2 regions of the Methylobacillus pratensis genome follow, and region 1 is predicted to be linked to the other one. Evidence: riboswitches for the same ligand, from Rfam matches in the RefSeq annotation. Region 1 holds a riboswitch; the other holds the start of a gene.
What was found. Region 1 has a riboswitch for thiamine pyrophosphate ahead of ACW4YW_RS10285 (TonB-dependent siderophore receptor). Riboswitches for the same ligand answer to the same signal wherever they lie in the genome.
Positions count from the first base shown of each region.

Region 2: it holds a riboswitch for thiamine pyrophosphate, as region 1 does, so the genes downstream of both, ACW4YW_RS11940 (sodium:solute symporter family transporter) here and ACW4YW_RS10285 (TonB-dependent siderophore receptor) in region 1, are expected to answer to the same signal.

Region 1 is NZ_JBSUSR010000004.1:162,154-169,998, reverse strand. It holds gene pheT (phenylalanine--tRNA ligase subunit beta) at 1-164, shown strand, start outside; gene ACW4YW_RS10310 (integration host factor subunit alpha) at 190-492, shown strand; gene ACW4YW_RS10305 (MerR family transcriptional regulator) at 473-895, shown strand; tRNA gene ACW4YW_RS10300 (tRNA-Pro) at 980-1,056, shown strand; gene adh (aldehyde dehydrogenase) at 1,368-2,888, shown strand; gene ACW4YW_RS10290 (DUF779 domain-containing protein) at 3,005-3,379, shown strand; gene ACW4YW_RS10285 (TonB-dependent siderophore receptor) at 3,547-5,703, opposite strand; TPP riboswitch at 5,780-5,878, opposite strand; gene ACW4YW_RS10280 (SulP family inorganic anion transporter) at 5,999-7,645, opposite strand; gene ACW4YW_RS10275 (di-heme oxidoreductase family protein) at 7,832-7,845, opposite strand, start outside.
Region 2 is NZ_JBSUSR010000005.1:222,685-230,529, reverse strand. It holds gene ACW4YW_RS11960 (PEP-CTERM sorting domain-containing protein) at 1-342, shown strand, start outside; gene ACW4YW_RS11955 (LLM class flavin-dependent oxidoreductase) at 386-1,384, opposite strand; gene ACW4YW_RS11950 (protein adenylyltransferase SelO) at 1,679-3,235, shown strand; gene ACW4YW_RS11945 (mechanosensitive ion channel) at 3,294-4,778, opposite strand; gene ACW4YW_RS11940 (sodium:solute symporter family transporter) at 4,875-6,326, opposite strand; TPP riboswitch at 6,376-6,479, opposite strand; TPP riboswitch at 6,586-6,691, shown strand; gene ACW4YW_RS11935 (3-oxoacyl-ACP reductase) at 6,739-7,524, shown strand; gene ACW4YW_RS11930 (LLM class flavin-dependent oxidoreductase) at 7,657-7,845, shown strand, end outside.

The DNA of each region.
Region 1 (7,845 bases):
ATGTCTACCAGGGGAAAGGCATCGCTGAAGGGAAGAAAAGCCTTGCATTTCTTGTGCTTATGCAAGATACTCAAAAGACTTTGACCGATGCAGAAGCCGATGCAGTAATGACCGGGTTGCTGGATTTGTTGGCTCAGCGACATGGTGCAGCATTAAGAAATTAGAAAAAGTAGTAGGGAAGGGTTTTGCATGACATTAACAAAAGCTGATTTGGCTGATTTACTGTTTGAACAAGTGGGGTTGAACAAGCGCGAAGCCAAAGACATGGTGGAAGCATTCTTCGAAGAAATCCGTACGGCACTGGAAGCTGGCGACAGCGTCAAGCTCTCGGGTTTCGGCAATTTCGAGTTGCGCCAGAAGTCCGAGCGTCCAGGCCGCAATCCCAAGACAGGCGAGGAAATCCCGATCACCGCCCGCCGCGTCGTGACTTTCCATGCCAGCCAGAAGCTCAAGAGCAAGGTAGAGGAGGCATATGCCGGAGCAAGCGCCTAAGGTTCAACTCCCGCCGATTCCCGCCAAGCGCTATTTCACCATTGGCGAAGTCAGCGAGTTGTGCGGGGTCAAGCCTCATGTATTGCGGTACTGGGAGCAGGAGTTCACCCAGCTCAAGCCAGTGAAGCGTCGTGGCAACCGCAGGTATTACCAGCACCATGAAGTACTGCTCATCAGGCGCATACGCGAGTTGCTCTACGAGCAGGGCTTCACCATCAGCGGAGCACGCAATCGCCTGGATGAAAGCGGCGGCAACGCATTGAGCCGCGAAGTGGAGTCCAGTGAGGGGCTCGCTCTGAATGCGTCGTTACCGACAGTTCCCGTCGATGTAGCGCCAGCTGTCGATTTGATAGCGTTGCGCTCGGAACTGCGTGAAGTATTGAGTTTACTAAGCCAGCATTAACAAAACCCCGTTTTTATCTGTGCTAAATCCAGTATTTTCGATATAATCTCTTTCTCGCTTCCGGCCCTGTCGGAAGCGTAGGTTCGGGGCGTAGCGCAGCCTGGTAGCGTACTTGCATGGGGTGCAAGGGGTCGTGTGTTCGAATCACACCGTCCCGACCAAAAAAAATCTATTAAAGCCAGTTATTCTGAATTGAATAACTGGCTTTTCGCTTTTATAGGCAACAATCTTCTCTTGATAATCACAGGAATTCAGCTCACTCCCATTCAATATTGCTCGTCAGATATGAGTGCTGAAACCATAATGCATCACGATGGCCCTCGTATTTTTCCTCTGAAAATCCAGCCTGAATGTAAGACAAAAATTAGACTAGGTAGTATATTAACGAAAACGTAGGCATGGGATGCATCATCCCAATATCAAATCGTGGCAGTTCTGCACAGTCGTCAATAACTCTTGGAGGAGTGTAGTAATGAGTCTTGATAGTTTGAAGGGTCTAGGTATTAAGGTTCCGTACAAAAATAAGTATGACAATTACATTGGCGGAAAATGGGTTGCACCGGTAGATGGCGAATATTTCGACAATATCAGCCCGGTGACCGGCAAGGTGTTCTGCCAGGTGCCGCGTTCGAACGAAAAGGACATCAACCTGGCGCTGGATGCGGCGCATGCTGCCAAGGATGCCTGGGGCAAGGCTTCAGGCACCGAGCGCGCCAATGTCCTGCTCAAGATCGCGGATGCGATGGAAGCCAATCTTGAAACCATCGCGATTGCGGAAACCATAGACAACGGCAAGCCCATCCGCGAGACCATGGCCGCCGATATTCCGCTGGCGATCGACCATTTCCGTTATTTTGCAGGCTGTATCCGTGCCCAGGAAGGTGGGATCAGCGAGATTGATCATACAACCGTGGCTTACCATTTCCATGAGCCGTTGGGCGTTGTCGGGCAGATCATTCCATGGAACTTCCCGATCCTGATGGCGGCCTGGAAGCTTGCGCCCGCATTGGCGGCAGGCAATTGCATTGTCATGAAGCCTGCCGAGCAGACACCGGCCTCGATCCTGGTGGTGCTGGAAATCATCGGCCACCTGTTGCCGCCTGGCGTGCTCAATGTGGTGAATGGGCATGGCGTCGAAGCCGGCAAGGCATTGGCGACCAGCCCGCGCATTGCCAAGATTGCATTTACCGGTTCCACTTCCGTTGGTCGCCTGATCATGCAATATGCCAGCCAGAACCTGATTCCGGTGACGCTGGAGCTGGGTGGCAAGTCGCCCAATATCTTCTTCGAGGATGTGATAGACAAGGATGATGCTTATTTCGACAAGGCGCTGGAAGGCTTTGCGCTGTTTGCCTTGAACCAGGGGGAAGTCTGTACCTGCCCGAGCCGTGCCTTGATCCAGGAATCCATTTACGAACGCTTCATCGAGCGTGCTATCAAGCGTGTGAAGGCGATCAAGCAGGGCAGCCCGCTGGACAAGTCGACCATGATCGGTGCGCAGGCTTCCAGCGAGCAGGTCGAGATCATCATGTCCTACATCAAGCTCGGCCAGGAAGAAGGCGCGGAACTGCTCACAGGCGGCAAGGCGACTAAGCTGGGTGGCGACTTGAGCGATGGCTATTACATCGAGCCTACGGTGTTCAAGGGCCACAACAAGATGCGTATCTTCCAGGAGGAAATCTTCGGGCCGGTCTTGTCCGTGACGACGTTCAAGGACGAGAAGGAGGCGCTGGAAATCGCCAATGACACTATGTACGGCCTGGGCGCAGGCCTCTGGACCCGTGACGGCAGCCGTGCCTACCGTGTCGGCCGCGGTATCCAGGCGGGGCGTGTCTGGACCAATTGCTACCACCTCTATCCAGCGCATGCCGCATTCGGCGGCTACAAGCAGTCCGGTATCGGCCGTGAGAACCATCGCATGATGCTGGATCATTACCAGCAGACCAAGAACCTGCTGGTGAGCTACAGCCCTGATGCGCTAGGCTTCTTCTAAACTTTAATGTCGAATGACTAGTCCAACGCCCAGGTATGCGAGTTCAAGCCTGGGCGTTATTATTTGTGGCAAAGCAAATGCCAAGAAAAGCAAATGCCAAGTTATGAGGAGGACTTATGAGTGCCAGCCGGATTACTGCCACGCCATCGGCCGCAGCTTTGATTGATGAGCTGCGCGCCAGGCATGGTAATCTCATGTTTCACCAGTCAGGCGGGTGTTGTGAGGGCAGTGCGCCCATGTGCCTGCAGGAGGGCGAGTTTCTGCTCGGCACCTCGGATGTCAAAGTGGGCGAGGTGCACGGCGTGCCGTTCTACATGAACAAGACCCAGTTCGAATATTGGGAGCATACCCACCTGACGCTGGATGCGATTCGCGGGCATGGCGGCATGTTCTCGCTGGAGCAGGCGACCGGCAAGCATTTCCTCATCCGTTCGCGTTTGTTCACGGACGAGGAGCTGGCGGATCTGGAACCTGTGGAGCAGTGCGGGTGATCGAAGTGTGGCCATGAGCGTTGGCAACCTTCAATGCCAGCAGCAAGCCAAGAAAAACGCCGCTAAGAGTAATCTCGTAGCGGCGTTTTCACCCTAGCTCAAATAAATGACGCTCCCATGCGATGACTTCAAAAGTTGGGTGGCTTTTCTTTGATTTAAGGAATCGGTCAGAAGTCGATTTGCGCCGACACGCGGAATACGCGCGGCGCGCCCGGGATCAGGTAGCCCCCGAAAGCGCTGGATGCATCGCCCCAATAGAACTTGTTGAACACGTTGTCCACGCCAGCGCGGAAGGTGGTTGCGGTATTGCCGAGCTTGGCCGTGTAGCGTGCGCCCAGGTTCAGCACGTGGTAGCCCTCCACTTTCCTGTTCAATGCCGCTATCTCGTTGTTCGGCGCGAAGTTTTTGCTGGATGAGTAGAGCCATGTCGCGTTCAGTTTAAGGGCTGGCAAACCTGGCCAAGTATATTCGCTATACACCGCTGACTTGAACCTTGGCACGTTCCCGACCTGCTTGCCCTCGATGCGCGCATCGTCCGTGCCTTCGGCCTTGGCCTGCAGCGCGGTAAAGCTGGCGCCCAGCATCCAGTCGCGCGTGACACGCCCCTGTGCGGCGAATTCCAAGCCACGGTTGACCTGCGTGCCGTTGATGACATAGGTCGGCGTGGCATCGACGTATTCGTGGTTGCGCTTGATCTGGAATACGGCGGCAGACAGGCTGACATTGCTTGTCACGTCAGCTTTCACGCCGAGTTCAAGCTGCCTGGACCTGCTGGGGTCCATGATGATTTCGGCGTTGGTGGTGCCGGTCGGCGCCGTGCCGCCCGGTTCCAGGCCTTGCGAATACGAGCCGTAAACCGCCAGTGACGGCTGAAGGTTGTAGAGCAGGGCGAAGCTCGGCAAGACAAAATCGTCATCCGTACGCCGCGTCGTCTCGCCCGAGGCATTGAACTGGTCGCGCTTGAGCTGCACGTAGCGCACGCCAGCGTGCAACCTGAGTTGGTCAGTGAGCGCCATGACATCCTGCACGAATATTGCACGCTCCTCATCCTTGCGGCGCAAATGCACCGGATTGACGTCGGCGAGCGCGAAATTATCGTAGTAGACCGGATTATAGATATTGCTTTCGCCGACATAGTTGAATACGTAATCGGCAAAGTGGTCGCGACGGTTCAGCGTGGATACGCCTGTGGTCAGCTCGTGGCGCACGCCGCCTGTCGTGAAGCTCCCCTGCAGCAGGGCCTGGGTCGTCGTGATCGAGCGCTTGTCGTTCTTGCGGCGCAAGTCGTACATCGAATAGCCGCCGTCGCTGCAATAGCCGACGATCAGCCCTTGCGCCTGGCAGCCGGAAGGCAAGGTCACCGCATCATCACGATGCAAGGTCGATTGGTTGGCTTGCAGGATGGTGCGCCAATCGTCATTCAACGCATAGTCGAATTTCACGCCGAGGTTGTAGCTGTCATCGACGACGGGACGGCTCCAGGACTGGTCATTGAGCATCTGCTTGGCGCGGATGCCGGTCGGAATGCGTTGCTCCGGCCCGAGCAACTGGAACCCGGGCACGGTCAGTTGCGACTTGTGCTGGTAGTCGAGATCAAGCTGCAACAGCGCGCGTTCGCTCAGCCGGAAGTCAAACGCGCCCGAAATGAAGTTGCGGTTGCCTGTCGAGCCGTCGACATACGACTTGATGTCTTCCGCCGCGGCATTGATGCGGTAACCGAAGACGCCGTCCTCGGAGCGCCCGCCCAGGTCTACCGCGCCGTACACCGTGCCGCGTTCACGCACCTCGAACGTTGCCGAACGCAGCGGAGCGTCGGTAGGGCGCTTGGTCACGTAGTTGAGCATGCCGCCCGACGCGGCGATCCCTGCCTGCAGGCCGGCGAGGCCTTTCAGTATCTCGATGCGCTCCTTGTTTTCCATCGGCACCCTGGCCTGCGCAAGAATCACCATGCCGTCCTTGCGATAGTTGGCGCCCTGGTCGAGCACGAAGCCGCGGATCGCGAACCAGTCGGCCAGGCCGACCGCGTTGTAGGAGTTTTGCACGCTGGCATCCCACTTCACCGCGTCGGTCGCGGAGCGTACGCTGCGGTCCTGCATCTGCTCCTGCGTGATCACGTTGACCGATGCTGGCGTTTGCAGCAACGATGTTTCAGGGAAGCTGCCGATGCTGGCGCGGCGCGCCACGCCATCAGTCGATGCGGAGGTGACGACGACCTCCGGCAGTGCGTTATCGCTGTTATCGGCGGTCTGTGCCAGCGCGGCAGGCGCATAAGCGCAGGCAACGGCCAGCATGCTGAGTTTTTGACGGAAAGTAAAAGCAGGCATTGTGTGTTCACTCGCGTTGAGGAAAAGCACGCGCAGGAACGGACAAAGGGCCTACCTCGGGGGAAATGAATCGACTTTGAGTGGCTTTGCGCTTTCCTACGCTGGCATTATCCAGGTCAGGTTCAAGGGTATGTCTCACCCGAAGATCGGCTCTTCAGGACCCCTAGCGTGGGTCGTATACTAACAAAGAATGCGCGGAAAATGCCAATTTTCGTTGCAAACAGGGTTGCATGCTACGCATGTAGCCAATTAACGCGTGCTCAATCGGGTCGTACGGAAAAGTGTGCAACGCCATTCAATGGAGAGAGGCGGGGGAAGGAGCTTCCGGCCACAGCAAGTGCAGGTGCGGCAGCACATTATGCTCGCCGATCTGGCTGGTGAGCCCCGCGCGGCGCAGCTTTTCCAGGATGTTGGGCCTGGCCTCGGCGATCACCAGCCGGATCTGGTGCTGTCTGCAAGTGTCCAGCAGGTTCCACAATGCCTGCATGCCGGTGGCGTCCATGATCGGCACGCGCGACATTCTCAGCACAATGGTGTCGGTATCCTCGCGCAGGGTTTGCAGGCGGTGCTGCAAGTGCTCGGCAGCACCGAAGAAGAACGGCCCTTCCAGGCGATAGACCAGCGTGCTCGATGGCAGGCGCCATTCGCGCTGGCCGTATTCCTGCTGCAAGTCATCGTCACTCAGTTGCGTCACGTTCACCGTGTCCGCCATGCGCTTCATGAACAACAATGCGGCAAGCACGACGCCGATATTGACGGCAATCACCAGGTCGCTGAACACGGTGAGCAGGAAGGTGATCAGCAGCACCGCCACATCCGCGCGCGGCGCTGTCCTCGCCATGTGCAGGAAGCGATGCGCCTCGCTCATGTTGTAGGCCACCACGAACAGGATGGCCGCGAGCGCCGCCAGCGGGATATTCACGGCCAATGGCGCCAGCAAGACCACGATCAAGACCAAGGTGACCGCATGCACGATGCCGGATAACGGGCTGTTGGCCCCGTTGCGGATATTGGTCGCGGTGCGGGCCAGCGCGCCGGTGGCGGCGAACCCGCCGAACAATGGCGAGGCGATGTTGGCAATGCCCTGCCCGATCAGTTCCTGGTTGGATTGGTGGCGCGTGCCTGCCATATTGTCGGCAACGACGGCCGAGAGCAACGACTCGATGGCGCCAAGCAGCGCAATGGTGAAGGCTGGGCCGATCAGCTCTATCATGACGGCAGGGCTGATGCCCTCGGGCAGGGCAAAATGCGGCAAAGCCTGCGGGATGCCGCCGAACGCGCTGCCTATGGTGGCAACCTGTTCAGGTTGAAAGACAGACTGCACGATAGTGGCCGCCACGATCGCGACCAAGGGGCCGGGAATTTTTTTCAGATAGCGGTTGGACAGGAGCAGCACTGCCAGCGTGAACACGCCAAGCAATGCGGTCTGCCATTGCAGCTGCGGCAGGGCTTCCAACAGGTGCCAGAGTTTCTCGTGGAAGTGATGCGAGGCTTGGGGCGTGAGGCCGAAAAAATCCTGCCATTGCCCGACGAAGATGATGACGGCGATCCCGCTGGTGAAACCGATGATCACCGGTTCCGGGATATAGCGGATCACGCTGCCCATGCGCGTCAGCCCCATGACGAGCAGCATGATGCCCGCCATCAGAGTGGCGATCTGCAGGCCTGCAATGCCGTATTTTGCCGTAATGCCGGACAGGATGACGATGAACGCCCCTGTCGGCCCGGTAATCTGCAGGCGGCTGCCGCCGAACAGGGAGGCCAGCGTGCCGGCGACAATCGCCGTGTACAAGCCTTGCTCGGGCTTGGCGCCGGAGGCGATCGCGAACGCCATGGCGAGAGGAAGGGCGACGACCCCGACGATCAGCCCCGACATGATGTTGCGGGACCAATACCGGCGCGAGAGCAGGCCGGCACGCTTGGCTTCAAGAATGGCGATCATGGTGTAAAGGCATGGCAAGGGATGTAATCGACAGGCATATCATAGCCTTTTCGCCGCAAGATTACCGAGGCTTAGAGCCGCTAACAAAACCCTTCTGGCGTTGTTGCTCTGCCTTGCCGTACTAGTTGTACTGTCTGCAGCAGAGCGTCTAGCCAGAATCGCTTCGCTGGGTTTTGTTCGCGGCTCTTAAAGTGATTCGA
Region 2 (7,845 bases), on a different contig from region 1:
AACCTCAGCTTTGCCTATTCCGGCCGCTCGGATACTCCAGGCGACCTGAACAGCGCACTGGAAGTGTATTGGGGCGGGGCACAGGTGGTGGCAACCTCTGTCACTTCGCATAGCGGATGGGTGGAATACCACTTCACCAACCTGCTGGCCTCCAATAGCCTGACCACCTTGAAGTTCGTCTCGATAGAACCGCAGAATGCGCCCTCGTACGGTTCTTTCCTCGATGGCGTGGTGGTCACCGCCGTGCCCGAACCCAGCACCTACGGCATGCTGGCGCTGGGCCTGGGCGTAATGGGCCTGATCAGCAGGCGCAAACGCCAGCACCAGCATCCTCTCTATTAAAAGACGCTATTCCTCAATTGGCCGGGTTGATGCCCGGCCTTTTTCATTCCGCCGCCAGCTTGTTGCGGAGAGCGGCCACCGCCCGGTACGATTTTAGCCTGACTGCGTGGTCGAACACATGGCCGGTCACCATCAGCTCGTCGGGCGCGAGGTCATGGAGCAGCTTTCTCAAGCCGGCCTCAACGGTGGCGGCGGAGCCGACCAGCGAGCAGGCCAGCATGCGTTCCACGCCGATCTTCTCGGCAGGCGTCCAGTATTGCTCGATATCGTCCACCGGCGGCGGCAATTGCCCCGGCGTGCCGCGGTGGAGGTTGGTGAAGCCTTGCTGCTGGGAACTGAACCAGTAGCGCGCCTCTTCATCGGTGTCGGCGACCAGGATATTGGCCGTGACCATGAAGTAGGGCTTGTCCAGCGAGGCGGAGGGCTGGAAATTGCGGCGGTAGGTGTCCAGCGCCTGTAACAGGAAGGTGGGCGCAAAATGCGAGGCAAAGGCGAACGGCAAGCCATGCGCAGCGGCAAACTGTGCGCCATAGAGGCTGGAGCCCAGTATCCAGATGGGGATGGCCAGGCCCGCCCCGGGCACCGCCCTGATGCCCTGGCCCGGCTGGGGCAAGGCAAAGTAGTCCTGCAGCTCGGCCACCAGCTCGGGGAAATCCTCACCATGCGCATGCAGGTTGCGCCGCAAGGCACGCGCGGTAGCCATGTCGCTGCCGGGCGCGCGGCCCAGCCCGAGGTCGATGCGCCCCGGGTAAAGCGATTCCAGCGTGCCGAATTGCTCCGCGATCGCCAGCGGGGCATGGTTGGGCAGCATGATGCCGCCGGCGCCGACGCGTATGGTCTTGGTCTGGCCGGCGACATGGCCAATGACGACGGCAGTTGCCGCGCTGGCGATGCCCGGCATGTTATGGTGCTCCGCCAGCCAGAAACGCCGGTAGCCTGACTCCTCCCCAACTTGCGCCAGTTCAATGGAGTTGCTGAAAGCCTGTGCAGGCGTGCTGCCCTGCACGATGGGGCAGAGGTCGAGGATGGAAAATGGAATCATCGCTTGCAAGTGTCATTCATCAGAATGTTGTGGAAGACAGGTGTTTGCCCTTGAGGTTCGGTTCAAGCCCGATTATGCACCGGCCTCAACAATTTCTGTGGGTAACTTTGTGGGCATGATGGGCATTGCGCTACTAAGCGGCTGTTATGCCATGCATAAATTGATCCTGCTTGTTTTTTAAGCATCTGCCAGTTTAATTTATCCTGCGAGAGAACATACAATACGGGACGCTGTCATTCTTTACATACCGTCCCTCCTTCATTGAACCTTATTGATCGGCCCCATATTTTGACCATGCTTACTTTTGATAACCGTTTCTTGCGAGAGTTGCCGGGCGATCCGGAAACCAGCAACCAGTTGCGCCAGGTGTATGGCGCCTGTTGGTCCAGGGTGATGCCGACTTCGGTGTCTGCGCCCAGGCTGCTCGCCTATTCGCCAGAAATGCTGCAAACGCTGGGGCTGGGCGAGGAAGAGATCAATTCGCCGGCATGGGTAAGCGCGCTGGGCGGCAACGGCCTGATTCCGGGCATGGAGCCCTATGCCATGTGTTACGGCGGGCACCAGTTCGGCAACTGGGCAGGACAGTTGGGTGACGGCCGGGCCATCAGCCTGGGCGAGGTGGTCAATTCCCAAGGCCAGCGTTGGGAACTGCAGCTCAAGGGCGCGGGCGTGACGCCGTATTCGCGCATGGCGGACGGGCGCGCAGTGCTGCGCTCCTCGGTGCGCGAATTCCTCTGCAGCGAGGCCATGCACCATCTCGGCATCCCCACGACGCGCGCCCTGAGCCTAGTGCAGACCGGCGACGTCGTGATCCGCGACATGTTCTACAACGGTAATCCGCAGGCGGAGAAGGGCGCGATTGTCTGCCGGGTATCGCCCTCGTTCATCCGCTTTGGCAATTTCGAGATTTTCGCCATGCGCGACGACAGGGAAACCTTGCAAACGCTGGTGGATTTCACCATTGATCGTGACTTTCCCGAGTTGAAGGATTACCCGGAAGAAGAGCGCTTTGCCGAATGGTTCGCCATCGTCTGCGTGCGCACCGCGCGCCTGATTGCGCAATGGATGCGCGTGGGCTTCGTGCACGGCGTGATGAACACCGACAATATGTCCATTCTCGGCCTGACCATCGATTACGGCCCATACGGCTGGGTGGACAACTTCGACCCGGGCTGGACTCCCAACACCACCGACGCGGCAGGCCGCCGCTATTGCTTCGGCCGCCAGCCCGACATCGCGCGCTGGAACCTGGAGCGCCTGGCGCAGGCGCTATATGCCTTGAAGCCCGAGCGCGAGATCTACGACGAAGGCCTCATGCTTTACGACCAGGCCTACAACAAGGAATGGGGCGCCGTGCTGGCCGCCAAGTTCGGCTTCAGCGCATGGCGCGACGACTATGAGCCCTTGCTCAATGAAGTGTTCGGCCTCATGACCCAGGCCGAGATCGACATGACCGAGTTTTTCCGCAGGCTGGCTTGGGTGGATTCCGCCCAGCCCGACTTGGGGGTATTGCAGAGCGCAGCCTATAGCCCTGCACTATGGGAAACGTTCAAGCCCAAGTTCGGCGACTGGCTCAAGCAATACGCACAGGCGACGCTCGCGGACGGGCGCGACCCGGCGGAGCGGCGCGAGGCCATGAACCGGGTCAATCCGCGTTACGTGCTGCGCAACTACCTTGCCCAACAGGCCATAGACCTGGCCGACACGGGCGATACCAGCATGATAGAAGAGCTGCTGGACGTGCTGCGCAAGCCTTATGACGAGCAGCAGGGCAAGGAGCGTTTTGCCGCCCTGCGGCCGGATTGGGCCAGGCACAAGGCAGGGTGTTCCATGTTGTCGTGCAGTTCATAAAAAAGCCGTCCAGCTTCGCTGAACGGCTTTCGCTCGAAGAGCCTTGCTTCACATCATCTCAATCGCGCTTGTCGTCCTGGCGGAATTTCGCCAGCCAGTGTTCCATCAGCTTGCCGGCCGCCTCGCGTCCGCCGAGGCCGAAGGATAGGGCAACTGCCACCGCAATAGCGCCTAGCGTCAGGCCGAATGCCAGGTTGACGATGTCGTCGGCGATGCCCATGGCGCGCAGGCCCATGGCGACCACCAGGCCGAGGATGGCGAAGCGGGCGATTCGCGCCAGGCCGCGGCTGTTGGGGCCGGCGGCGCGGTCGATGGCTTCATGCGCCAAGCCGGCCAGCCAGAAGCCGATCACCAGGATCACCGAGCCGAGCAGCACGTCGCCGCCGAAGCGGATGAAGGTGGCGACGATGTCGCCAACCTGCAGGAAGCCGAGCTGGTTGGCGGCTTCCACCGCGGCGAACAGCATGGCGAAGAACAGCGCGACCTTGCCGACGAAACCGGAAGCCGATTTGCCTTCAAAAGCATGGCCGAGCCCGACGCGCGCCGGCAGGGTATCGAAGCCGAGCGTTTGCAGCAGACTGGCCAGCAGGCGCGAAGCAAACGAGCCCACCAGCCAGGTGACCGCGAGGATTAGGCCGGCAGCGATGATGTGCGGCACGGCAGCCAGGAACATGGACAGCATGTCGGTGGCCGGGCGGGAAATCGACTCGATGCGCAGGGCGTCGAGCGCGGCGATCAGCGACGGCAAGAACACCGCGATGAATACCAGCAAGCCGCCCACGTGCGACAGGCGCAACGTTTCCGTTATGCCGGCGCGCTGGCCGAGATTGTCGGCGCCGGCGGTGCGCAGCAGGTTGCTGACCAGGTTGCGTAGCACCGTGGCGACGATCCAGCCGACGCCGCCGATCACCAGCGCAGCGACGGCATTGGGCAGGATGTCGAGTGCCCTTGCCACCATGTCGCGCAGCGGGTCGAGCAGGCCTTGCAGTTGCAGCGCCCCCAACACGGCCGGCACGAACAGCAATATCACCAGCCAGAACAGCGCCTGGGCCAGGCCGTCGCTGATGGGCGCCATGCCGGCATGCTCGGCCAGCCTTTCATCCAGCGTGGTCTTCGCCAGCACGCGCGTGATGAGCGCGCGCACCAGGCTGGCCAGCAACCAGGCGACCAGCGCCAGTATCAGGGCTGCGAGAATGCGCGGCGCGTAGGCGAACATTTCGGTGAGCAGTGCGGCGAACGGGCCGGATACCATGGCTAGGTCGAGAGAATTGAGCACCGCGACGAAGGTGAACAGCAGCACGATCCAGAACAGGCTGACGGCCACGCCTTTTTCGATATCCACCGGCTTCCCGGTCTGCCCGGTCAATTGCGCAAAGCGGCGGTTGGTGCCTGCCATGCCCAGGCCGCGCCGCACGCCGGCCCGCACTAGCACCGCGAACAGCCAGCCCAGCACGAGGATGGCCAGCGCGCCCAGCAGTTGAAGCATGTTGTCGCCGAGGCCGGTTTGTACCGCGCCCCACATACTGTTCCATTCCGTATTCATGCGATCCTCCCGTGTTGTTTAGATGACAATATCCGGTGTCTTACGGTTTAGATAATGGCCGCGTCGGGAAAGACTTGTCAACAAGGCCGTGTCATCTCAAAGCTGCTCGCTATCCAGTTTGCGGATGCCGTTGTTCAGCGTGGTGAGGTCGAAATGCTGTTGGCGGCGTTTGATAAGGCGCATGAGGATAATCACGGCGACCGGGACCAGGGCGGCGAGCAGGAAGGATTCCAGCAAATGCGCCACCGGCTGGTTGGGCATGGGGAACATGGACAGGCCGGCGGCGAGCCCTGCAGTGGTGCCTATGACGGCTTCGCGGCCGGTGTGGGAACGGCTGAACAGCCCGAAGAACACCGGGAATGCCGCGGCGGCGCAGAGCAGGTCGGCGAGCAGGAACAGGTAGAGCACGCTATAGCCTTGCGCGGCGACGAGCAGGACGGGAACCGCAACCAGCAGCACCAGCCATCGCGACAGGCGCATCAGGCTGGCGGCGCTGCTCTTCGGCATCACCCGGCCGATATCCACTGCCACGATGCTCGAGATGGCGCTGATGGCCGTGTCTGCGCTGCACATCACCAGCGAGATGCCGAGCGGAATCAGGGCAACGGCCAGCCAGAGCGGGATATTGGGCATGACCACGCTGAACAAGGCCACTGAGCTGTCGCCATCCGGTGTCATCGCCATGAAGGCCAGCCCGAATAGGCCCATGATGAAGATGAAAGGCACGACGAGAATGCCGCCGAGCAGGAAGCCGTTGCGCATGGTGGGAATGTCCTTGGCGGAGTAGATGCGCTGCCAGTTGCCTTGGTGGAAGATGCCGGTGAGCAGGATGGCGACGAAAAAGGTCAGCCCGGCCTTGATGCCGCCGATATCCTCAAGGTTGATCAGCTGCGGCGCGGTTTGCTGCAGCTTTTCCGCGACCGGGGCAATGCCGCCGGTGGCCTGCCAGCCGATGAAGACCAGCGCCGCCAGCAACGGGATGATGATGACGATCTGCACCTTGTCGGTGAAGATGGAGGCGCGCAGGCCGCCGTAGGTGGTGTAGAGCAGGGTGAAGCCGAGCACGATGGCGGCAGTGGCCCAAAGCGGCACGGGCGCGAGCAATGTCACCATCTTGGCGATAGCGGTGATCTCGGCGCTCATGGCGATGAACAGGTAGAACAGCATGATGGTCAGTGCGAGCAGGTACATGGGCTTGCCGTAGCGCGCAACCAGGAACTCGGTGAGGGAGTGGCCGTTGGGCATGAGTTCGCGCATGCGCTTGCCGAGCGGGATCATGGCGATGCGCGGCGACATGGCGCCGATGGCGTAGCCGATCACGGCAGTCAGGCCGCCCCAGGTCGCCGCCTGCGCGGGGGAGAACAATATCCACGCGCCCAGCGACGAGGCCAGCAGGGTCATGATGCTGGCGAGCGTGCCCTGGCTGTTGCGCGCGACGATGTATTCTTCAAGGTTGCCGCGGAATTTGCGCGAATAGGCCATGCCGGCAATGGCGAACATGGCGGCGAAAAAGACTAGCCAGGCGAGGGCGGCTTGTGTACTGAGCATTGCGTGGTGACTCCTGTAATCGACGAACGACAAGGAGTACGCACAATGATGGATGCGCTATTTCCTTCCCTTCGCCAGCATGATCTGGATCAAGTATTAAGGGTCATGGCAATTGCCATTTCTCAGCCGCAAGCGGCTCCCCCAGGATTGAAACGGCCCAATAAGGTTTTGCCGTTTCGGTGCCAGATTATAACGATTTTCATGGTGATTTTCACATGGTGCCGGATGTGAATTCTTTATATTCCATGCTATGGTTCTGTCTTTCGGCACGGGGTGCCTTGTTGCAGTATCTGCTTCAGGGCTGAGAACACACCCGTATACCTGATCCAGATCATACTGGCGGAGGAATGCCTGTCGCAGCTTACTCTTTTGCTGCGCATTCCTTTGCCATGACACATTGCAAAGGAATCGCATGAGCAGCCCATCTCTATCCTTACTTCCCATTCAAGAACAACTCGTGCTCGTCACCGGCGCGGGCCGCGGGCTGGGCCGGCATATCGCCCGCGCTTTCCTCGACCAGGGGGCGAGCGTGGTTGTGAACTACCTTCACAGCGCGGAGGCTGCGGCGGCCTTGGCGGATGAAGCGCCGGGACGGGCCTTGGCGATCCAGGCGGACGTGAGCGATGCCGCGGCCGTACGGGCGATGGCGCAGCAGGCGCAAACGCATTTCGGTAGGCCGATCACCGTTGTGGTCAACAACGCCTTGCCTGACTTCAAGTTCAACGGCGATGCGCGGGCGCATGCGCATGACCTCGGCTGGGAAGGGTTGCAGCAACAATTCGAAGGCGTGGTGCGCGGCGCGCTCAATACCGTCCAGGCGTGTTTGCCCGGCATGCGCGTGCAGGGCGGCGGCCGGGTGGTGAATATCGGCACCAACCTGTTCCAGAATCCGGTAGTGCCTTACCACGATTACACAGCCGCCAAGGCGGCGCTGCTTTCCCTCACGCGCACCTTGTCGCAGGACCTGGGGCCTGACGGCATCACCGTCAATATGGTGTCGGGCGGCCTGTTGCGCACGACCGACGCCTCGGCCGCCACGCCGGATGCCGTGTTCGACCTGATTGCGGCGAGCACGCCGTTGCGCCGCGTCACCACGCCGGAAGAGTTCGCCGACGCAGTGCTGTTTTTCGCCTCGCCCTGGTCGCGCGCTGTGACGGGGCAGAACCTGGTGGTTGATGGCGGCCTGGTCAAGAACTAGAGCGGCTGACAAAACCTTCCTGGCGTTGTTGCCCTGCTTTGCCGCAATGTTTGTACTGTCTGCGGCAAGGCTGTTAGCCAGGATCGCTGCACCTGCCATTCCTGAATTCACTAAAGAGGCTCTTGTTCTGCCATGATGCACATCAACCTGTTCCTGTTCGGCTGCGGCCACCACAACGCAGCCTGGCGCCATCCGGATTCCCAGGTCGAGCGGCTGGGCGAGATCCGCTATTACGAGGAAATGGCGCAGCTGGCCGAGCGCGGCAAGCTCGATGCGGTGTTCCTTGCCGACGGCCACGCCACCAACAATATCACCGACGGC